Caldivirga maquilingensis IC-167: one gene and its partners. The protein of the gene in region 1 binds, or shares a complex with, the protein of each later gene. Links are inferred from orthologs where the notes say so. Each region holds a gene or a part of one and is shown in the gene's direction. Other genes may lie near its edges. The genes, in order: CMAQ_RS09020, CMAQ_RS03575, CMAQ_RS06990, CMAQ_RS06555 and CMAQ_RS06830.

Evidence for each region.
Region 2: CMAQ_RS09020 (region 1) and CMAQ_RS03575 share a complex: the UniProt entries of both Methanocaldococcus jannaschii proteins name them as parts of the 50S ribosomal subunit. The link is inferred for Caldivirga maquilingensis IC-167 from one-to-one orthologs.
Region 3: CMAQ_RS09020 (region 1) and CMAQ_RS06990 share a complex: the UniProt entries of both Methanocaldococcus jannaschii proteins name them as parts of the 50S ribosomal subunit. The link is inferred for Caldivirga maquilingensis IC-167 from one-to-one orthologs.
Region 4: CMAQ_RS09020 (region 1) and CMAQ_RS06555 share a complex: the UniProt entries of both Methanocaldococcus jannaschii proteins name them as parts of the 50S ribosomal subunit. The link is inferred for Caldivirga maquilingensis IC-167 from one-to-one orthologs.
Region 5: CMAQ_RS09020 (region 1) and CMAQ_RS06830 share a complex: the UniProt entries of both Methanocaldococcus jannaschii proteins name them as parts of the 50S ribosomal subunit. The link is inferred for Caldivirga maquilingensis IC-167 from one-to-one orthologs.

What each region holds. Positions count from the first base shown.
Region 1 is NC_009954.1:1,828,479-1,831,282, reverse strand. What follows is about bases 1-2,778. They hold CMAQ_RS09020 (50S ribosomal protein L10), read left to right. Parts: upstream 1-822; coding sequence 823-1,734; downstream 1,735-2,778. Other genes in these bases: CMAQ_RS09010 (metal-dependent transcriptional regulator), read right to left, coding at 2,238-2,778; CMAQ_RS09015 (hypothetical protein), read right to left, coding at 1,736-2,176; CMAQ_RS09025 (30S ribosomal protein S3ae), read left to right, coding at 28-696. In the rest of the region: more of CMAQ_RS09010, read right to left, coding at 2,779-2,804. UniProt on the Methanocaldococcus jannaschii protein: Forms part of the ribosomal stalk, playing a central role in the interaction of the ribosome with GTP-bound translation factors.
Region 2 is NC_009954.1:738,370-741,191, reverse strand. The notes cover bases 23-2,818. They hold CMAQ_RS03575 (uL15 family ribosomal protein), read left to right. Parts: upstream 23-1,096; coding sequence 1,097-1,540; downstream 1,541-2,818. Other genes in these bases: cimA (citramalate synthase), read right to left, coding at 2,318-2,818; tpiA (triose-phosphate isomerase), read left to right, coding at 1,595-2,272; CMAQ_RS03580 (KEOPS complex kinase/ATPase Bud32), read right to left, coding at 386-1,045; CMAQ_RS03585 (hypothetical protein), read left to right, coding at 23-391. Also shown: more of CMAQ_RS03585, read left to right, coding at 1-22; more of cimA, read right to left, coding at 2,819-2,822. UniProt on the Methanocaldococcus jannaschii protein: Binds to the 23S rRNA.
Region 3 is NC_009954.1:1,434,224-1,437,076, forward strand. The notes cover bases 25-2,851. They hold CMAQ_RS06990 (50S ribosomal protein L44e), read left to right. Parts: upstream 25-1,209; coding sequence 1,210-1,494; downstream 1,495-2,851. Other genes in these bases: CMAQ_RS06975 (hypothetical protein), read left to right, coding at 25-77; CMAQ_RS06980 (translation initiation factor IF-2 subunit alpha), read left to right, coding at 108-941; CMAQ_RS06985 (RNA-protein complex protein Nop10), read left to right, coding at 968-1,183; CMAQ_RS06995 (hypothetical protein), read left to right, coding at 1,506-2,003; CMAQ_RS07000 (sulfatase family protein), read left to right, coding at 2,049-2,851. Outside these bases: more of CMAQ_RS06975, read left to right, coding at 1-24; more of CMAQ_RS07000, read left to right, coding at 2,852-2,853. UniProt on the Methanocaldococcus jannaschii protein: Binds to the 23S rRNA.
Region 4 is NC_009954.1:1,345,615-1,348,445, reverse strand. Bases 23-2,827 are described here. They hold CMAQ_RS06555 (50S ribosomal protein L2), read left to right. Parts: upstream 23-943; coding sequence 944-1,711; downstream 1,712-2,827. Other genes in these bases: CMAQ_RS06545 (GH116 family glycosyl hydrolase), read right to left, coding at 2,207-2,827; CMAQ_RS06550 (hypothetical protein), read right to left, coding at 1,708-2,148; CMAQ_RS06560 (proton-conducting transporter transmembrane domain-containing protein), read left to right, coding at 23-875. Outside these bases: more of CMAQ_RS06560, read left to right, coding at 1-22; more of CMAQ_RS06545, read right to left, coding at 2,828-2,831. UniProt on the Methanocaldococcus jannaschii protein: One of the primary rRNA binding proteins. Required for association of the 30S and 50S subunits to form the 70S ribosome, for tRNA binding and peptide bond formation. It has been suggested to have peptidyltransferase activity; this is somewhat controversial.
Region 5 is NC_009954.1:1,405,614-1,408,420, forward strand. Bases 17-2,797 are described here. They hold CMAQ_RS06830 (50S ribosomal protein L14), read left to right. Parts: upstream 17-1,080; coding sequence 1,081-1,515; downstream 1,516-2,797. Other genes in these bases: CMAQ_RS06825 (hypothetical protein), read left to right, coding at 17-1,035; CMAQ_RS06835 (MarR family transcriptional regulator), read left to right, coding at 1,829-2,797. Outside these bases: more of CMAQ_RS06825, read left to right, coding at 1-16; more of CMAQ_RS06835, read left to right, coding at 2,798-2,807. UniProt on the Methanocaldococcus jannaschii protein: Binds to 23S rRNA. Forms part of two intersubunit bridges in the 70S ribosome.

The sequences.
Region 1 (2,804 bases):
TTTTTAAACTAAGACTATGTAGGTTAAATGATGGCTCAAGCCCAGCAAGCGGCTACGCAGCAGAGGATACCATTAGGGAAGTGGGCGTTTAAGAAGTGGCTAACAGTCTATGCACCAGCTTTCCTAGGGGGTCAGGCTATAGTTGAAATTCCAGTTGATGAACCCTCCAAGGCGGTGGGTAGGAATGTTGAGACAACCCTATATGATTTAACTAAGGATTTATCACACATTAACGTTAAGTTGAGGTTCAGGGTTAATGGTGTTGATGATGGTAGGGCTTTAACCCAGTTTAATGGAATGGAGTTAACGAGGGATTACGTTAGGAATCTTGTTAGGAGGGGTTCAAGTAAGGTAATGGTTATTAAGGATGTAACCACTAAGGATGGTGGGAAATTAAGGATGGAGGTTTTAGCCATAACCACGTATAGATGCACTAGGACTCATAAGCATTTGATAAGGAAGTCAATAATGGATAGGTTAGATAAGGTGGGTCAGGAATCCGACTTCGATTCATTAGTTAGGGATTCAATAATGGGTAAGATACAGGTTGATTTATTTAATGTAGCCAAGAAGATATACCCGCTTAGGAAGGTTGAAATCATTAAGATTAAGGTTCTTGAATACCCAAGGAAGCCGGAGGCAAAGCCTGAAATGGAGGCTGTTAAAGTAACCCAGGAGGTTGCTCAACAGCAGTAGGTTTCATAAAAGTTAAGCTTACCATTCAACTCAATCAACATTAATTCAGTGGCGCGTGTTTAATCAAATGGAATTAATTAACCTAAGCCGCAGTAAAGTTTTAATAATAATCCTTACAGAGAGTGAATGATGGCTAGTACTTCAGCTGGGCAGCAGAGGTATGTTAGGGCTAAGCCGTATCCAGAGTGGAAGGTTAAGGTTCTTAAGGAGCTTGAGGAATTAATCAAGAAGCATAGTGTAATAATGATATTTGACTTAAGGGAGTTACCTGCATCAATGCTTCACCAGTATAGGAGGGTTTTAAGGGGGCATGGTGTTGTTAAGGTTTTTAGAAACAAATTATTCCTAATAGCCTTAAGGAGGATTTACGGTGATTCAGTTAACGCCGAAATTGAGAAGTACTTGAGCGGTGAGAATGGCTTCATATTCACTAATGAGAATCCATTTGACCTCTACAGGATTATTGTAGATAACTCAGTTAGAAGATACGCTAAACCAGGTGATGTACTCCAGTCTGATATAATTGTTCCAGCCGGTAACACAGGTATTAATCCAGGCCCTGTGTTAAGTAGGTTCAGTAAGCTTAAGATACCGACGCAGATTAGGGATGGTAAAATATGGGTTGCCAGGGATACTCAGGTTGCTAAGCCTGGTGATACAGTTACCCCTGAGTTAGCTGATTTACTTAGGTTAATTAACGTCAAGCCTGTTTACGAGTCACTTAAGGTTAAGGCAGTACTACTGAATGCTAAGTACATAATTAAGGGTGAGGAGTTAGCTATAGATGTTAAGGCTTATGAGGACATGTTTAAGCAGGCCGCATCATGGGCATTCAACCTTGCCGTCAACTCTGCATTACTAATACCAGAGACAATAAGCGTGCTAATAGGTAGGGCGGTGGTTGAGGCACGTAACCTAGCCATAAACGCCAATATACCCACTGCCGAATCAATAGGCTTCATATTAGCTAAGGCTCAGTCCCAGGCTAATGCTCTTGCCGCAGTCCTAGCCAATAAGGCACCTGAATTAAGTAAGTGAATCATGAGAGAATTAGCTTAATCCTGCATTTAACAGAATTAATAATATCATTATCATGTTTAGCCAGCGTTATTAATCTGGCTAAGTCAATGGCGTAAACCCTATCATAATCTGGTAAATTACATATACTACTCATTAAGTAACCTAAGGCTTCATTAATCTTGCCTTCATTAACCATGCTTAGTATCACTGTTAAAACCCCCTTAAGCTTACTATCTGCATTTGGTTTAAAGTAAAGTAAGTAATTATTCAGTAGTGGTTCGTTTAAGGCATCGACTTCACCCCTTAATACTTTGCTTATGGCATTATTTACCATGCTACTGCACTGCTTATTCTTAATATTGGTTAAAATTATTTTCAATGCTTCATTAGCATCAACACCATTACATATTAATTTAAGTAAACCCTCCAATGCATTAATTAACTCACCGATGCATTCCATTTTGCCCCTCCAGGTTTTAATTTATTTTAATTTATTAGTATTAACCTTAACCCAGAGGTAATTACTTTACCTCAGTCACTATTATTCCTGAGGCTATGGATTCATCCACGATGATTCTCTTACCATTAACCTCAATGGTTACATTACCCTTCCTCCTTCTTACAACTGCTAGCCTATCATTAATGCTTAACTTATGTTGAATTAGGAAATTCAATACATTTTTCGATTCAGCTACACTGGTTATAATTACGTTGCCTGGATATGACTTGGATAATCTCATTCCCTCTGGCTTACCGATTATTGGGTTTCCATGGGGGCACGTCATGGGTCTACCAAGCATATTGTATATGCGGTCAATTACAACATCATTAACGTGCTCTAATTCATGAGCATGCACGTGAACTTCAAGTATGTTGAAGCCCAGTATACCTAAGAATACTTCAAGTATCCTGTGCTTAGCAAGCATTTTGCTGGCTATTTCATCACCATTACTGGTTAATGAGTATATGCCTCTGCTTAATTTAACAACATAATGCTCATTCTCCAAATGCTCTATTACCTTATGAGCTGTGGCAGGGGTTACGCCGAGTTCATTAGCTACTAATGTTAATGATGCTTCACCATAGAA
Region 2 (2,822 bases), 1.1 Mb from region 1 along the record:
TCGATCAATAACCACCGCTGATAAGGTTTCACCCAAGGAGGAATTACACTTAACAGCAGCCAGTGGGGAGGAGGTGGCTAAGTTAACCTATGATGATGACAAGATTGTGATTGAGTTCAGTAAACCAATAACCGAGCAGCCGCCATTAAGGAGGTTCTTCATTGAGAAGGTTCTCAATAGCCTTAAGGGTGAGGATGAGGAGTTGATTAATAATGGTGAGTTAGATGAATCAATGGGGTTTGATTACGAGATTGAGAAGAACAGTGAGGGTCTAATAACCAGGATAATTATTCGGAACTACAGGGAGCAGCGTAGGTTAAGGAGGATAATTGATGCCATTAAGTGGACTGTATCCAAGATAGGGGAGAAACAAGGTTCAGAAACCTCATAGTAACCTTCCCGTATAGTACCTTGCCAGGCTCCTAATTCTCCTAACCCACTTAACCACGGAAGCCGCCTTATCACCTCCTATGACGCTACTGTAGCCGTTAATGAAGTCGTTGAAGAGTTGTTCACTGTACTCACCGTAATTACTCTCAAGGGATCTAAGTAGCACGTTTAAGTCCACAGCAGTCTTCCTGAGGTATTTACTGTCCCAGGTTGGTTTCAATTTCTCACCAAGCCCGAAGTCAATTAAGTACTCATCACTATCATTAACTATCACGTTAGCTGGGGTCGGGTCACCGTGGAGTATACCCCCATTATGCAGTACACCCACTAGCGCCCCCATTCTGCTCATTAATTCCTTAACCAACTTAGAGTAACCATTACTCTTAATAATAGTGTTCAATGTTGGTGAATTCAAGTACTGCATCCTTATCTTAGTCCTAACAACATCAACATCATACACCACCGGGGTTTTAACACCTAAATCCGCAGCATCCATCATTAACCTGGCTTCATTAATGGTTCTCTTAACCCTAATCACCTTATCAAACACAGGATCCCTATAACCCTTAGGTACCCTCTCCTTAACAAGCACTATTAAGCCTAACCAATCCTCCAAGTACAGCAAAGCCTCAGCACCCTTGGCTATTACCTTCATTAAGTTGGGTTGTATTGTTAAAGTTTTAAACCCTCCCCATTAAGGGTGCTTGTGAGACGTAGAGAGAAGAAGTCTAGGAAGCTTAGGGGCTGGAGAACCCACTCATGGGGGAGGGTTGGTCAGCATAGGAGCAGGGGTCAAAGAGGTGGGGGAGGTAAGATTGGTTTACTTAAGCATAAGAAGAGCCTGCTACTTAAGATAACTAATGGTGAACTTTACCCATTAATAGGTAAGCATGGCTTCTATAGGCCGAGTCCTGAGGTTAATGTAATAAATGTAGGTGACTTAAATGGGTTAATTGATTCACTGCAGAGGAGGAATTTAATTAAGATGGAGGGTGATAAGTACATTATTGACTTAACTCAACTGGGGTATGGTAAACTACTTGGTGAAGGTAAGATACAGAAGCCCGTGGTGGTTAAGGTTAGGGCTGCTTCAGCAAAGGCTATTAAGGCTATTAAGGAGGCTGGTGGTGAAGTCTTAATAGTTCAATAGTGTTAATGATTAATATGAGCTAATGCTTATACACCCATTAACCTAGGCTTAATCATGAAGGTTCCAGTACTCATAATAAACATGAAGGCTTACCCAGAGTTACTGGGGGGTGGTGCCGTTAAGCTGGCTCAAGTAGCTGAGAAGGTTGCTAATAACCTGGGTGCATCCATAATAGTTGCACCACCGCACACTTACCTAAGGCAGGTTGCTGAATCCGTAAACATACCCGTTTACGCGCAGTCAGCTGACCCAGTGGATCCAGGGGCTAGGACTGGCCACATACCCTTAGAGTTCATTAAGGACGCTGGGGCTTCAGGTGTGATTATAAATCATAGTGAGCATAGGTTACTGTTAAATGACATAGCCATGCTTGTTAATAAGGCCAAGGCCCTTAACCTTGAGACAGTGGTGTGTTCCCCAGACCCATTATCAAGTGCCGCTGCGGCTGCCCTTGCACCCACGGCAGTTGCCATGGAGCCTCCTGAATTAATAGGCACAGGTAAGTCCGTTAGTAGGACTAAGCCTGATGTGGTTGTTGAAACGGTTAATGCAGTTAAGAGGGTTAACGGTGATGTTAAGGTTATTACAGGTGCCGGTATAGAGGATTATAATGATGTTGCTAAGGCAATTGAATTAGGTACAGTGGGTGTATTGGTGGCTAGTGCAATAGTTAAGGCTAAGGATTGGGAGGCTAAGATAACTGAATTAGCTAAACCCCTTGTGGGTAAGTGAGTATTCACTTTGAATACTCAATGATGCTTAAACTCAGGCTCATTATTAAGGTGAACGCTGAGCCCCCTCAATAACCCTTAACCTGCTTAATTGAAGATAATAATCAAGACCATTTACCAGAGCCTCAATACTGGCCTTAATTACACTTGTGGAGACCCCAATGGTCCTCCACCTCCTCACACCATCAGTGAACTCCGCCGTTACCCTAACTAGGCTCTCAGTATTCTTAACCTCAGAGGGTAATACAACCCTGTAGTCTGTTAAAGTAACCCTGGAGAGTTCAGGGTAAATCTTCTGAAGTGCTCTTCTTAATGCTAAGTCAACTGCATGAACTGGACCAACCCCCTCAGCCACCTCAAGCTGCCCATTAACCTTAACCACCGCCAGATTCACGCCGCTTTCATCAATGACCCTCCAATACTCCACCTTAATCATCTCCCTGTATAGGTTAAGTTCCTTTAACGCTATTAGGACCGCTGAGGCTGGAGCCAGATCGAAGCTGTAGCCCTTATTCTCAAGTTCTTTAATCCTCATTAACGCCCTCTTAACC
Region 3 (2,853 bases), 390 kb from region 1 along the record:
TGAGGAGGGGTTTTAACTTAATTTACGGTGCACCAACTATTCAAGCTGACTTAATCTACATGGTTCATTACCCTTAGTTTTTTAAACAGGTGATTATTGAGTCGCCTATGAGTAGTACCGGTAAGAAGACTACGCAAATGCCGGTGGTTAGATTCTATAGGAAGCAGTACCCTGATGTTGGGGAATTAGTCGTAGGCACTGTTAAGAGCATTGAGGAGCATGGAGCCTACATAACCCTTGATGAGTATGGGGGAGTGGAGGCCTACGTACCCATTAATGAGGTTCTTCAATCCTGGTTCAGGAACATTAGGGATTACTTGAAGGTTGGGTCTAAGGCAGTCTTCAAAGTCATAAGGGTTGACCCAAGGAGAGGCCTAATAGACCTCTCATTAAGGAGGGTTAGGGATGAGGAGAGGGAGAGGAAGTTCAATGCATGGAAGAGGAACTTGAAGGCAATTAAGCTAATGGAGATAATAGCCCAGAAGATGGGTGTAAGCTTAAGTAAACTAATGGAGGAGGCCGGGTGGAGCATCATGGAGTATTACGGTGACTTATATTCAGCTTTCGAGGACGCGGCTAAGGGTAACATTGATCCATTAATTAAACTGGGTATTAGAAGGGAGTTGATTGATGAGATTGTAAGGGTGGCTAATGAGAGGATTGAGAAGCCTAAGGTAACCATAGTGGGTGTGTTAAGGATGATAAACCTAAGGCCTAATGGCGTTGAGTACATTAGGAAGATACTGGATAATGCTGTTGAGGAGGCTAAGAAGCTTGGTGTTGAGGCTAAGATATACGTAATAGGTCCACCCAGGTATAGGATTGAGGTCACTGGAAGCAATCCGAAGCATGTTGAGGAGGCCTTCGAGAAGTTAAGTAACCTACTGGTTAATGAGGCTAAGGCTAATGGTGGGGAGGCCTCAGTATCAAGGAGCCAGTGAAGGGGGTGATGATGGTTAAGTCAGTGATGATGAAGTGCACTAGGTGCGGTAAGTATACCCTAAGGAAGGATAAGTGCCCCTACTGCGGAGGCCAATTAACAAACCCCCACCCACCCAGGTACTCGCCTGATGATAGAATGTGGAGGTATAGGCTTATGCTTAAGGTGGCTCTAGGTCAATTAAACGTCAGTGAGGAGACTAGGAGGAGGATCCTTGAATCATTAGGACCCGGAAAAGTTTAAAATAGTTTACTGAATCACCTATTAGCATGAAGATACCCAGGGTAATTAGGACCTACTGCCCAAGATGCAGGACATACACTGAACACACAGTCACCCAGTACACCACAGGTAAGAGGAGGACTCTCTCAGAGGGTCAGAGGAGGTATGAGAGGAAGCTACTTGGCTACGGTTCATCAAGGAAGCCTAAGCAGAAGACATTCTATAAGGTCACTAAGAAAGTTACCCTTAAGTTAACCTGCAGGCAATGCGGCTACGTGACGCATAGAACCATTGGCAGGCTTAGGAAGGTTGAGTTAGTGGAGACTCGTTAAGGGCCCTTTATATGTCACAGCAGAGGTTAATTATACTCAGGTGGTATGGATCCATTAGACTCTACCTTCTACTATCAATAATACTCGCATTAGTGGGCTCATACATGCTTGGTTACTCACTGGTACTGCCCAGTAGTTACTTAACAATGCTTAGTAATGAAGCTGAGGCAGCTGCATCATTACCATTCCTAATAAGGTTCATTGATGGGTTAATAGCCTTAATAATAGCCTACATACCCTACGCCGGTATTGGTTGGATGTCATACAACATGATTGGTGTCGGTGAATTAGGCCTAATCCACCCGCTTCAATCAATCGTCCAAATGTTCTACCTAATGATACTTACAGTATTCCCGATGGTTGACGGAACATTACTAGCAACTGTACTGATTATAAGCAAGTTAAGTAGGATTCAATTACCGGCCAACTTCATAAGGTCAACGTTAATACAATACTCTATATCAGTGGGTGTTTCACTGGTATTATTCCTAATACTGATTTCCCTATAATAAGTTAGGGACTAGACTTATATATTCTTGAATCCTAATCACCTAATGAGTAAGCCTGATTTAAACATAATTGTGATTGTTTTAGATAGTCTTAGGCAGGATCACGTCGGCTTCTATAGGAGCCTATATGGTTGGCCCAGGGTTTTTGATAATGTCCCACCACCGGATACGCCTAACTTGGATAAGTTGGCTTCAGAAGGCATCGTATTCACTAATGCTTACCCATCAGGGTTACCGACAATACCTGTTAGGGAGGAATTATTGACTGGGCAATTCACGCTACCATACCACCCATGGTCACCAATGCACCCCGACTCATACACAATGCCCGAACTACTGAGGGGTTTAGGCTACTTCACTGGCCTAGTATCAGACACCTACCACTTATTTAAGCCAGGCATGAATTACACTAAGGGCTTTGACACATGGTTCTTCATTAGGGGTCAGGAGTATGATACATACGGTATACCGCCTCCGGTTAATAGGCGTGTTGATGATTATGTTACTAAGGATTATTACAGTAATTACGCTGGTTCAAGGGCTTATGTTGAGCTTGTTGCCCAATTCCTAGCCAATATAGATGATTGGAGGGATGAGGGTGATTGGTTTGCGGCTAGGGTTTTTAGGACTGCGATTAATTGGGTTAAGGATGCTTACAGGAAGTATTCAAGGTTCATGCTTTGGATTGATAGTTTCGACCCACATGAACCATGGATCCCGCCGTCAAGGTTCGATAAGTACACTGACCCAGGTTACAAGGGACCTAAATTAATACTACCCATGGGTGGTGATGCAGCTAAGTGGTATACCAATGAGCAGGTTAACTACATTAGGGGTCTTTACGCCGGTG
Region 4 (2,831 bases), 480 kb from region 1 along the record:
TCACTGGTTCAGTAATACTATTGTCAGCTTACTTCATCGGCTCATCACCACCATTATTCATGCTGGGCTATGCCCTAGCCCTACTTGGAGTAATGCTTGAGGTGGGTGCGGCGCCAATGCACATTTGGGTACCTGACGTATTCACGGCAGGTGACCCAATACCAGTGTCGGTATTAGCATCCACAATTAAGATAATGCCCATTATAGTCCTAGTTAAGTTAACGTACCCAATCCTAACAAGCCTAGGGGGATTCTACGTAAGCTACACCTTCTGGTTAACGGCGATTATGTCAGCCTTAAGCATGTTGATTGGTAACATAGGTGCATTAACCTCAAGGGAGGCTTCAAGGGTCCTAGCCTACTCCAGTGTAGCTAACATGGGTTACATACTTGCTGCAGCCACGGCCTTAATCAATGCCCCAGCAATAGCACCTAAATCAAGTCAAATCCTTACATACGCCTTAGCCGGGTTAATACTGCAGCTTGTGGTTAATGCGGCAGGTAAGATAGGCTTCTTCACGATAATTAAGGGTGATTATAAGGGCAGCATCTACAGTTACCTACTTGGCCTCTCATTCATAGGTACACCACCGCTTCTTGGATTCTGGAGTAAATTATTCATAATAATATCACTAGCTTACCTAGGTCCAATTGGGCTCTGGTTAGCGGTATTCCTAGTGATTAACTCAGTAATATCAATACCCTACTACGTGAGGTTATCAAGGGACTTAAGCCTCAAAGCCCCCTCAGGAATGGTACTCTACACAGTGGCGTTAATGACCGCAGTTATGCTGCTTGGCGTTGTAATACCAATACCTGCGTTAATAGTCTCATCATCAAAGGGCCTCTTAAGCTACCTAAGCCCACCACCTTAAGACAACCTCACGCTTTAAATGATGCGTTAATTTTTAAAAAGCCCACATTTAATACTTCCTGATAATTAATGGGTAAGAAGATACTGGTGCAGAGGGCCGGTAGAGGTGGTTCACAATTCAGGTCACCCAGCTGGAGGAGAATTGCACCACTTAGGTATGTTCAATTCAGTGAGGAGCAGTTGAAGACTACTATTAGGGGGATTATTAAGGAGCTAGTCCACGTCACTGGCCTAAACGCCCCAGCAATGCACGTTGTCCTAGAGAATGGTGAAGAAATGTACTTACCCGCCGTTGAGGGTGTTTACGTGGGTAAGATTATTGAGTTTGGGCCCGACGCCAAGGTGGAGCCGGGTAACGTAATGCCTATTGGTAAAATACCTGAAGGTACAATGGTTTGCAACATTGAGAAGAGGGTTGGTGACGGTGGGAAGTATGCAAGATCCAGTGGAACCTACGGTGTAGTGATGATTCACAGGGATTCAACAACACTGGTTCAATTACCCAGTGGAAGGATGATTGAGGTTGATTCAAGGGCTAGGGCTACAATAGGCATAGTCGCCGGTGGTGGGAGAATTGAGAAGCCCTTCGTTAAGGCTGGTAACAAGTACCATAGGGCTAGGACTAAGGCTTGGAAATACCCGAAGGTGCGTGGTAAGGCAATGAGCGCGTATGCGCACCCACATGGTGGCGGTAGTCACCAGCAGGGTGGCACACCTGTTAAGAAGAATGCACCACCTGGACAGAAGGTTGGCTTCTACGGATCAAAGTGCACTGGGCGTGGTTGTGTTAGGTGGAGGGCTCAGCAGGCTAAGACTCAGCAGAGGCAGCAGGCCTAATGGGCCTCAGTGTACTTACTTAGTATATTTAATGTACTTTTAACCAACCTACTCAATAACTCCCCCCTACTCCTAAACCTCCTCCGTGAGTCTGGGAGCGTTAACTGTAGGTAATTGGGTGTTATGGTTACTTCAACATTCTTGAAGACATCGAAGTACACGTTAAACTTAATGGTATTGACATTAGCCTGAAATGGCCCTGAGAATGTGTAGAAGTTAGAGCCTGTGACCCTAATTATTAAGTTAGTTACCTTATCCCAATGCTGAACCAGTTCCCTAGCCTCATCACTACTCAACACTCCTAAGGAACCCTTAACCGCGATTAATCCACTGTAAGCTTTACCAATCATCATTCCTGATACTAGGATCCCATTAATGTTGAAGTCCACGCTCCTGAACCTCCTACTCCTGGTTAATGTGATTACTCCATTAATCATTCACTTACCTAAGCCTAAGCAGCTAATTAAGCTTCCGCATGCTTGAGTATTCATTCAATTAATGAATCTTCAACTTACTTAAGGCGTACTTATACGTTAGGCTCCACGGCGCCGGGCTACCAATGTAATGGTCAAGGAACCCTCTCTCAGGTTCAGGTTTACCTGTCCTGCCATCTATTCTCGATGGTTGATTCCATGTTAAACCCTGCCTAACCAAGTTATCCCACTCCTTCTTAACCACATCAAGCCACCCATCCACCCCAAGCTCCCTTGCAACACTCATCATTGTGAAAACCAGCCTAGGCCAGGATGAGTATGTTTGCGGGCTGTAACCTATAATGCCCTTATCCTCATCAGCGAGATTAGGTGTAGTGTATGGTGATGCTGAACCATTAACCCTGATTATAGTGCCCATGGCGGCCTTAACCTTATCCTCATCAGTAATGTGACCTAAGCCAAGCATTAGGCTCCACCACTCACCCCAAATCTGAGCCAGGAAGGATGCCTTACCCATGTCTGGTTCATCCCAGGCCTTAAACCTATCCCCAAGCCAACGCCTATTATAGGAGTCCCTAGCCTTAAGTAATGTTGACTCCACTTTACTCAACGTAGCTTGGTCACCCATAAGCTTAGCTAACTCACCCATGACCATTAAAGCCGCAATCCAAAGGCTGGTAGTGTAG
Region 5 (2,807 bases), 420 kb from region 1 along the record:
TCCTGGGAATTCGCAATGCTTATGCTTGGCCTAATCATGCTGATGCTAACCCTTACTGTGATGCATGTTCACATTGAGTCGGGTAAACGCCACTGGCTAGTGCTAATGGCCTTAACAGTATTATCAGCCTTAGCCCACCAGGTCTCGGCAACGTTAACGGCATTAGTATTCATAACGTACTTCATCATTAAGGATAGGGACCCAAGGTGGCTTGGGTTAGCATTAATAGGCATTGCCGCTGATGCAGTCTACACAAACTTCACTATACTAAATGTAACCCGAACCACCAGTGGTGCCTTAACAGTATCAAGCAGTCTCATAGCTGGCTCAACTACCTCACCATATCAGGCTCTTGAAGGGTACTTGATTCAACTCATAATTAATTACTGGCCATTAATCATCCTAGTCAGCCATGGGTTAAGGAGGGGTAACTTCATAATCTACTCGCTATTAGCCTGGATACTGATTATACTACTGCCTTCAGCCCTAATACCCAGTGAAAGCTTTGTATCATGGTGGATTTGGTCACTAATGTTACCAATACCATTAGCCCCATTATTAACTAGGCCTAGGGCTCTTTCATTAATTATCTTAGCCTTGGTGATTTTACTTGATGTATCGTGGTCATGGTCAACTTTAGTGAATTACATATTCTCCACCATTGGGCCTGAAGCCACACTGGTTCAGGGTATTTACCCAAGGGCCTGCGTTATGACTCCAATGGAGAATTACGCTTATGATGCTGGATTATACATTGTTAATCACCTTAATGGTACATACGTCACTGGTTACTGCCTATACACCTTCATACACTTAGCTGATAGGTTTGGGGCCAATGTAATAGCATCATACGACCCATTAGGCACAGCGTTGAGGCTGAATGGTACAGTGTACCTTGTCACCACCCAGTATTTAAGTAACTACACGTTAATAGCCAGGTTTGGGAATGTTGAAATACTCCCATATAACACTGGTGTGGCGTATCCAGTGTACGTATTCCTTATCAAAAACGATACGAGTAGCCTTAATGGCTAGTTTAATTGGGTAAAGGTTAAATAGACCAGGTTAGCGTGTTTCACTATGGCTAAGAGAGGTGGACCGCGTACAGTAGGTGTACCGTGGAGGTTTCATTTAACGCCAGGAATATTCATGAATAGTCTAGTTAATGTTGCCGATAACAGTGGTGCGAAGGTGGTTAAGGTAATTGGTGTTGTTGGTCACTACTCTAAGAACGTGCATAGAAGGATACCCGGGGTTAGCGTGGGTGATATGGTTGTGGTTAGTGTTCAGGAGGGTAAGCCTGAAATGAGGAAGCAGATACTTAGGGCTATTGTGGTTAGGCAAAGGAGACCCTTCAGGAGGCCTGACGGTACGTGGGTTGCCTTTGAGGATAATGCAGTAGTTATAGTTACCGAGGAGGGGCAGGTTAAGGGAACTGAGGTTCATGGGCCAGTTGCCATGGAGGCCGCTCAGAGGTGGCCTCAAGTAGCCTCAATAGCAACCATGATTATTTAAAACATTGAGTAGTGATGAGTGCCAAAGACCTGACTCGGTGAGTGAGGGATTTGAACGCTGACTTCCCTTGGTGATTAACTTAATTCAATTAATGATAATGCGGAATTTCAAGTAAGGTTCCATTCATAGGCACACCCACTTCTTAGGGATGCGGTGGGATCTTGAAGTATTTAAAGCGCCTAATGATCCAGCTAGGTAATAATAATGTGGTTCCATAATAAGCGTTTAGAGTGTGGGGAATAGCATTTATGTCTCTCTTGCAATTACGTAAAGCTTAATAGTGGGTTGGCTTAACCACAGTGTTGAATACGTAATGAAAATAATTGTATTTACTAAGGATGGTGAATTACCTAGGGAGTTCACTAAGAGTGATGAAGTGGACTCATACCCCCTTACCACTGATGAAACCGTCTTCTCAAGGTATGACTTCATCGGGGTACTTGGCACTGATAGGTTTATACTCAGTGCCCTTCATAAATTAGCCGGGGTGGATAAACCAATAATAACCATAGGCTACGGTGCAGGTTACTTGAATACTATTAATGTTACGGATTTCGGTGATTTAATGAGTAGTCTTAAGAAGGGTAATTACACCGTTGAGGCGATACCAACCTTAACCACTGGTCAAGGTTACGTTGCGATTAATGATATTGTCGTAGCACCCACCAGGAGCGCTACTTTAATGGAGTACACGCTCATTATAAATAATGAATTCGCATGGAGGGATAGTGCTGATGGCTTAATAATAGCCACACCAATAGGTTCAACGGCCTATGCCCTTAGTGCCGGTGGTGTACTCATATACGGTGGCTTAAGGTCCTTTGAAATAGTACCAATTAATTCAACAAACATAGCCAGGGTTCCAGTCATAGTTCCTGATGATTCAAGAATAGTGATTAGTGACTTACTTTCAAGAAGTAAGATAGAGGTTATTGCAGATGGATTAGTTAGGAGGAGTGTCAACACAACGAAGGTAACTGTATTTAAGGGTCCTGAAATTAAACTAGTTAAATTATCCACAGCCACTGCCCTTGACCGCTATAGAAGGATTATTGAATCAATGATAAGTGACCTACCTCCAAGCGCTAAACTAATACTTAAGGTACTTGAGTACGAGGGTCCATTAACGCCTAAGGAGATTATTGAAAAGACACTCATACCTCAAAGGACTGTTAGGGCATCATTAAGATTACTCCTAAGGAAGGGGTTGGTTAATAGGCTTATAGTGCCAAGGGGTAGTAGTAGGTTGGTTGCATACGCGATAAGTAATGGAACTAAGCTTAACATTAAGT